2 regions of the Sporosarcina sp. NCCP-2331 genome follow, and region 2 is predicted to be linked to the other one. Evidence: riboswitches for the same ligand, from Rfam matches in the RefSeq annotation. Region 2 holds a riboswitch; the other holds the start of a gene.
What was found. A riboswitch is a leader RNA that binds a small molecule or an ion and turns the genes downstream of it on or off. The one in region 2 is predicted to bind FMN.
Positions count from the first base shown of each region.

Region 1: linked by a shared signal. The riboswitch ahead of NCCP2331_RS08910 (ECF transporter S component) and the one ahead of ribD (bifunctional diaminohydroxyphosphoribosylaminopyrimidine deaminase/5-amino-6-(5-phosphoribosylamino)uracil reductase RibD) in region 2 are both predicted to bind FMN.

Region 1 covers NZ_BRCD01000012.1:60,145-63,563, reverse strand. The annotation lists gene NCCP2331_RS08920 (ferredoxin) at 1-194, shown strand, start outside; gene NCCP2331_RS08915 (VOC family protein) at 306-701, opposite strand; gene NCCP2331_RS08910 (ECF transporter S component) at 781-1,362, opposite strand; FMN riboswitch at 1,554-1,688, opposite strand; gene NCCP2331_RS08905 (GerMN domain-containing protein) at 1,761-2,990, opposite strand; gene NCCP2331_RS08900 (sigma-70 family RNA polymerase sigma factor) at 2,983-3,419, opposite strand, start outside.
Region 2 covers NZ_BRCD01000027.1:6,883-10,301, reverse strand. The annotation lists gene ribE (riboflavin synthase) at 1-501, opposite strand, end outside; gene ribD (bifunctional diaminohydroxyphosphoribosylaminopyrimidine deaminase/5-amino-6-(5-phosphoribosylamino)uracil reductase RibD) at 505-1,593, opposite strand; FMN riboswitch at 1,721-1,866, opposite strand; gene cyoE (heme o synthase) at 2,027-2,938, opposite strand; gene cobT (nicotinate-nucleotide--dimethylbenzimidazole phosphoribosyltransferase) at 3,123-3,419, opposite strand, start outside.

The sequences.
Region 1 (3,419 bases), on a different contig from region 2:
CTGCGGCACCGGATATCTACGATTATGATGATGAGGGAATCGCGTTTGTTATTTTAGATGATAACACGGGAAACACTGAAGTTCCAGAAGAACTGATGGAGGATCTCGAAGATGCGTTCGATGGCTGTCCTACTGATTCGATTAAAATAGCGGATGACCCTTTCGAAGGCGATCCCTTAAAATATGAAGATTGATTCGTAATCAACAACACTTCCAGAGTAATGGATGTGTTGTTTTTTATTTATCTGAATACTTGTCACGTAACCTTAACTGATTGCTTATTACCCAGTGACATTACCTTCTTCTTAAGGAGCGACTAGTTCCACTTTTATTCTATCTGGGTCTTCGAAGTAAACGACGTAATGTTCTGTTCCTCCGGCATACGGATGTTGTTCAGGGTAAAGGACGGAAATTCCTTTATCTTTTAGTTTTCCGATAATATAATTGATATGTTGACGCGAATCAGCGTGAAAGGCCAAATGGTTTAAACCTGTCCGGCATCTATGGTATGGCACATCCATAAAGCGTTCTTCTGTCTGTACAAAAACGATGTATGTATCATGTATTTTCCAACTTCTCCCCTGTTCCCATTCCTGATAGAGACTGCAACCTAATTCCTCTAATAACCAACCCCAAAATTGAATTGATTTTTCTAGATCTGAGACATATATCTCCACATGATGAAATAATCCTTTTGACAAGCGATCACACCCTTTCTTCAGTAAAAACTAAAAACAGCAGTCTCCTCTATTAATATAAAGGAGGCTGCTGTTTCATATATTATGCGAGCAGTTTTTTCTGCTGCTGAAGAATCCATTTTTCCATGCTTCTATATAGCATTAACGAAATTGCCAGTAATATAACACCTTTGATCAGGTTAAAAGGCAAGATTCCGAGAATAATCATTTGATAAAGCGCATTTCCTGTTACTGCCGGCATGCCTAAGAAATATGTGTACATCGGCAGGAACACCAGGTAATTCAATAAGCTCATTCCTACGGCCATAGCGGTTGTGCCTGCAATCAATCCTGCAGCCAGGCCTTTTGCCGAACGATATTTCATAAAAATCCAGTAAATCGGCATGATGAACAGTACGCCTGTCATAAAGTTTGCAATTTCACCAACCGGCACGCCGGTCGGGCTTCCGGATAAAAACCAGTGCATCACGTTCTTCAGTAATTCCACTCCAATTCCTGCAACCGGCCCCATCGTCATAATTGCCATGACTGCTGGGATTTCACTGAAATCAATTTTCAGGAATCCAGGCATTGCAGGCAGCGGGAAGTTAAACTGCATTAAAACGGTTGAGATACTCCCCAGTATTGCGATCAAAATCAATTTGTGTAACTTCTTGCTATTCATTTGTTCCTCTCTCCTTTTGCGATTCACTTCAAAAGAGGAAAGGGCCGCACATCTGCTGCTTCGCTAAAAAATCCCTAAAGCAACTATGCTTTAGGGAGATTTAAATGCATTGTTAATAACAGATGAAATCCTGAGATTTATCCGTGTGTAAACAAGCACCATTTTTTGCGTACACAAAAAGATGGCTGCACCTTCACCTTCTCCCATCCAGACTATACTGTCGGCTCCGGAATCTCACCAGAATCAGCTGTTAAGCTCGCGGGCTAAAAATAGAAAACTATTTCATTTCCGCCGGTCGGGAATTACACCCTGCCCCGAAGATGAATCAATATTAAGTTATACTCCTATTGTATCTAAAAAAAACTGTTTTGTAAACTACTGGCGTCTACAAAACAGAATTATTCGAGAATAAGAAATTTAGGATTGGCTCCAATCGGCTTGGGCAGCGGTTTTGTAAAGTCAAAATCGCTCCACTGCTCTTGCACCACTTGTTCAAATTCAACTTGCAGATTGAAGCTTGCAGCAGTCAGCAGAATCCCTTCAATCATCTGCATAGCATCTTCCATTTCTAAATGCTCTATATTCAACGGCCCGGTAAATTTCACTTGCAGCAATTCCTTATTTTCGGTTACCGTAAAATCTATGCCTTCGGGAATAACACTCGAATACACATCATTCGGATTTTCCTTCATAGCTGCCAGTGCTTGTTCCGCGCTATCAAAGGTTTTTCCAAAATCCGATGACAGCAGTTCTTCGCCATTATCCTGAGTGAACCGGTAATAGGCCTGCCGCGACTTGTTTCCGCTAATTTTCGCAGGCTCACTTGCTTCTCCTGCTTGATCGAAAGTAATCGGAGAGCCGTCTTCTTTCAGAAATTGGACTTCATCGAAGCCGTAAAATGTATCCTGGACAGAAAGTTTTAGCATTTCTAACGCGGCACTCCCCATGTCATAGGAATGCTTGTCAAACAACTTCATAAGAACCTGATTCCCATTTGATGAAATATCCGCTTTATAAGGATGATAAGAAGTAAAGCCGAGTGAATCTTCATCGATTTCCCCCGCATACCGGTTATACAATGCGACCGCATCCGGCTCGATTCCCAGATCAGCCCCAATCTGTTCATTTGGAATCAGGAAAGTTATCGGGACAATTGTGGCTTGATTGGTGGCAAGCCCGATATGAAATGCCGTGTAATCTTTTACATCAGACAGGTAGACCGCATAATGCGGCGGTGCCCCCGTGAATTTTCTTGAGAATGCGGCTGATTCCTCTTCAGGGATTTGAAAAGTTTCAGCAGGAAGACTTTGGGCTGACTCCGCACTGTTATCCAATTGGGAATCATCCATTTTGTCTCTCTCCGTTACCGCTTTATCCATCGATACTTGACTCGATTGATTAAGAAAAGTTGGAATCAAAATACTTAGCAAAAAAACTGCTGCCACTGCCGCAAGAATCGGCGGCCATTTTGGTTTCTTCTGTTTCCTTTTCGGCTGTAATTCTTCGCTCAGTCTCGTGTCGTTTTTCAGTCGTTGCAATATTTCTTCTTTCGAGCGGTGATCTGAAATCTCAGGCATATTGCGTAATGACTTTTTAATCTTGTCTTCATTCCACTGATCATTACTCATATAATCGCCCCTTTCCCACCGAACGCGCTTCCACTTTGTCTTTCAGCGCCTTAACCGCACGATGCTGGGTAGTTTTCACCTTTGCTTCAGTCCACCCAAGCACTTCAGCCGTTTCTGCAATGCTTAGATCTTGGAAGAAACGCATCAGGATAACCATTTTTTGATCACCAGTGCATTGATGCAGTTCTTCCAACACCAATTGTGTCTCTTCATCCATTTCTACCAGCTGTTCAGGCAATCGATCTGCTGATTCAAGCTGCTGTGCTTCCCAATCAAAATGAAGATCCGTATGTTTTTTCATTGTCGCCTGCTTGCGGAAGTAATCGATTGACACATTTTTCGCAATTGCAAACAACCAAGTTTTTTCAGAGCTTTTGCCTTCAAAACTTCCATATGATTTCAACACACGCACATACACTTCATGCATCA
Region 2 (3,419 bases):
GGTCATTTCCTGTGAATGCGGAATGAGCGAAATGGTGATATCTGTTTGATTTACTTCAAAGATCGTCAATGATGTTCCGTCTAATGAAATCGAGCCTTTGTTAAGCAAATAAGGTTCATATTTTTCGGGCAATGCAAGCCTGATATAAAGGGCATTATCGACAGTTCTCTTCTCACGTATCACAGCTACTCCGTCTATATGGCCGGTGACAAAATGACCGCCAAATCGTCCGTTTGCAGCAAGTGCACGTTCTAAATTCACTCTGCTCCCGGCTGTCAGCTGGCACAGAGATGTAGACGATACGGTTTCCGGCATCACATCAGCCGAAAACTGACTGCCTGTAAACTCTGTTACCGTCAGACAGACACCGTTTACCGCGATGCTGTCACCGAGATGAACATCTGTCAGTACTTTCGAGGCAGCAATTGTCAGAGTCATCGATTGGGAATCGGGACGTACGCTTTTGACTGAACCAATTTCTTCAATAATTCCTGTAAACACTGCTCAATCCACCACTTTCGGTATGGCTGTTATTTTGATATCGGGACCGATTAGTTCCACGCTTTCGAAAATCAGGTTGAGAGCTTCATTCATCATACGCGGATTCAACCCGCTGACCGGTGTCAGCGAATCCCGGCCACCAAGCAATTTAGGCGCCATATAACAAATCACTTTCTGTACAGCGCGTGCTTTGACAAAGGAAGCATTGACCGCTGCACCGCCTTCAACTAACAGTGTCATGACATCCCGCAAGCCAAGCTCCAAGAGAATTTCTCCGATGACAAGATCAGTTTTGAGCATACGGATCACTTGAACATGAGGCTGTGTAAATAAATTTTCACGCTGCGGATCTGCATCTTTTCCGCAAAAAATCCATGTGGAAGTCTCACTGTTTTGAATCACCTGACTGTGTTCTGGTGTTCGCAGCCAGGTATCTAAAATAACTCGAATAGGATGTTTTCCACCTTGGGGCAGTCTGGTGGTGAGAAGAGGGTTATCATGAAGTATAGTTTGAACGCCTACTAAAATCGCATCTTGGGAATGACGAAGCAGATGGACATCGAGCCTTGCCTGCTCACTCGTCACCCATTTACTGTCTCCTGCAGAAGTTGCAATTTTACCGTCAATTGTCATCGCTGTTTTCATTGTCACATGAGGTGTTTTTGTTCGAATAAAATGAAAAAATGATTCATACAGTTTCTGTGCCTGTTTGCTGCACAGGCCATCCTGTACCTGTATACCCGCGGCTCGCAGACGTTCCATGCCTTTGCCTGCTACCAGCGGATTAGGATCCGAAATCGCGACAAATACACGTAAGACACCTGCTTGGATTATTGCATCTGCACACGGAGAGGTTCTGCCGGTATGGGAACACGGCTCCAGCGTGACATACAAATCAGCACCTTTCGCTTTTTCGCCCGCCATATCCAGCGCAATACGTTCTGCATGACTTTCACCTGCCTGCATATGCGCACCCATCCCGATCACTCGGCCGTCTTTCACCAAAACAGCACCGACCGGCGGATTGGGAGACGTCTGACCTGCAACATTTTCTGCAAGCTTCAGCGCCATTTCCATAAAGTCTTGATTCACTGCAACACACTCCAACTTGCTGTATTCCTCTGTGACATTATCAATGAAAAAAACCCCGCAGAGTAAAAATGCGGGGCTTGTGACCATGACAAAATAAGCGTTATAAATGACAAATTTAAAAAACGCACTGTTCCTTCTCTCATCCAGACTGTAACTGTCGGCTTTGGAGTTTCACCAAATCCACCTTCTGCTTAATAGCATCCGGGTCACGGACTAAGAGCTCGTAAGCTCATCACCGTCGGTAGGGACTTCCACCCTGCCCCGAAGGAAACTTATTCGATTACCTACGAGTCTAGCATACCCAATTAAGAAAAGACAATATCTGAATACTTATTCAGTTGAAAATACCTAGTGCACAGTTCTTTTCGCAGAGCAGTGAGATAGAAAAAACTTCTCTTATGCCGATAAGGCAAGAGAAGTCTTCAAATCGAAATTAAAATGTCAGCAAAATCATCATCGCAAACAGCAGTGTCATATAATTTACTGAATATAAAAACATAACATTTGCCCATCGGTAATTATCTTTTGCATAAAATCCATAAATACTGGCACCGATATACCCGAGATTCATCAAGGTGGCAACCACAAGGAAAGCTGTCCCGAACATTGGCAGTAAAAACGGCAGCGGCAGCAGGCACAGTACGTAATTCAGCATCTGACGCTTAGTAAAATCAAAGCCTTTGACGACTGGAAGCATCGCCACATTTGCCGCTTTATAATCATCGTATTTCTTCATCGCAATTGCAAAAGTATGAGGCATTTGCCAAATAAATAAAATAGCGAACAGTACGATCGGCACAATATGATTGGCGGGCATGATTGCAGCCCAGCCGATTAAAGGTGTCACTGCACCTGAAACACTTCCGATTACAGTATTTAATGTATACTTACGTTTAGACCACATCGTATAGGGAATTACATACGTGAACCAGCCGATAAATGCATAAAGTGCTGCTTCAAAAGTCGTGAATAACAACAATAACATACCAATCCCAGATAATATCATTCCGATATTTAATACCGTTTTCAGTTGAAAATTCCCTGTAACTGTCGGCCGCTGCTGCGTTCTTTCCATAAAGGTATCGATGTCTGAATCGTACCAGTTATTCATCACCAGCGCCCCTGCCATCAGGAACGTGCTGCCGATCATCGTCAGCCAGAACATTGTCCAGTTCCCCGCAAGAGTCATTCCAGAAAAATAAAGTGCCAGCCAGAAACCAGCAAAAACCGGTAATACATTCGCGATAAGGACAGGTCCTTTAATCAATGATTTAATATCTGAGAAGAAGGCAGACGCCGAGCGGCTGTGTGTATCAGACGATACAATATGGGCTTCTTTCGTCATAAGATCCGTTCTCCTTTTCTGCTTATGTTTCACAATTAATGATAAGTTGATTACTGTATACTTCTAACTATATCATTTTCTTAAAAGTAAAATCAAAAAAACTCGATATTTTTTACAAAGTGTTACAAATCTTTGTCCACACCGAAAAAGACAGGAAAGTGTATGTAAACACCTTCCTGTTTTTCTATTCGCTTTTAGCTGAAACGCCTGCGCTTTCAAAAGTGGCCATTTCATTCACCATACGCACAGCAGACTGGATCACTCCAAAGGCAACCGCTGCTCCAGTTCCTTCTCCAAGACGCATGCTCAGTGATACAATCGGCTCTTTCCCCAGATAGCTATATGCTTTTTGATGTCCCGGTTCCATCGATTGATGACCCAGCAGCATATAATTCACTGTTCCTTTTCCAAGCCGCTCTGCTACACAGGCTGCAGCTGTAGAAATAAAACCGTCCAGAATAATCGGCACGCGATTTGTTGC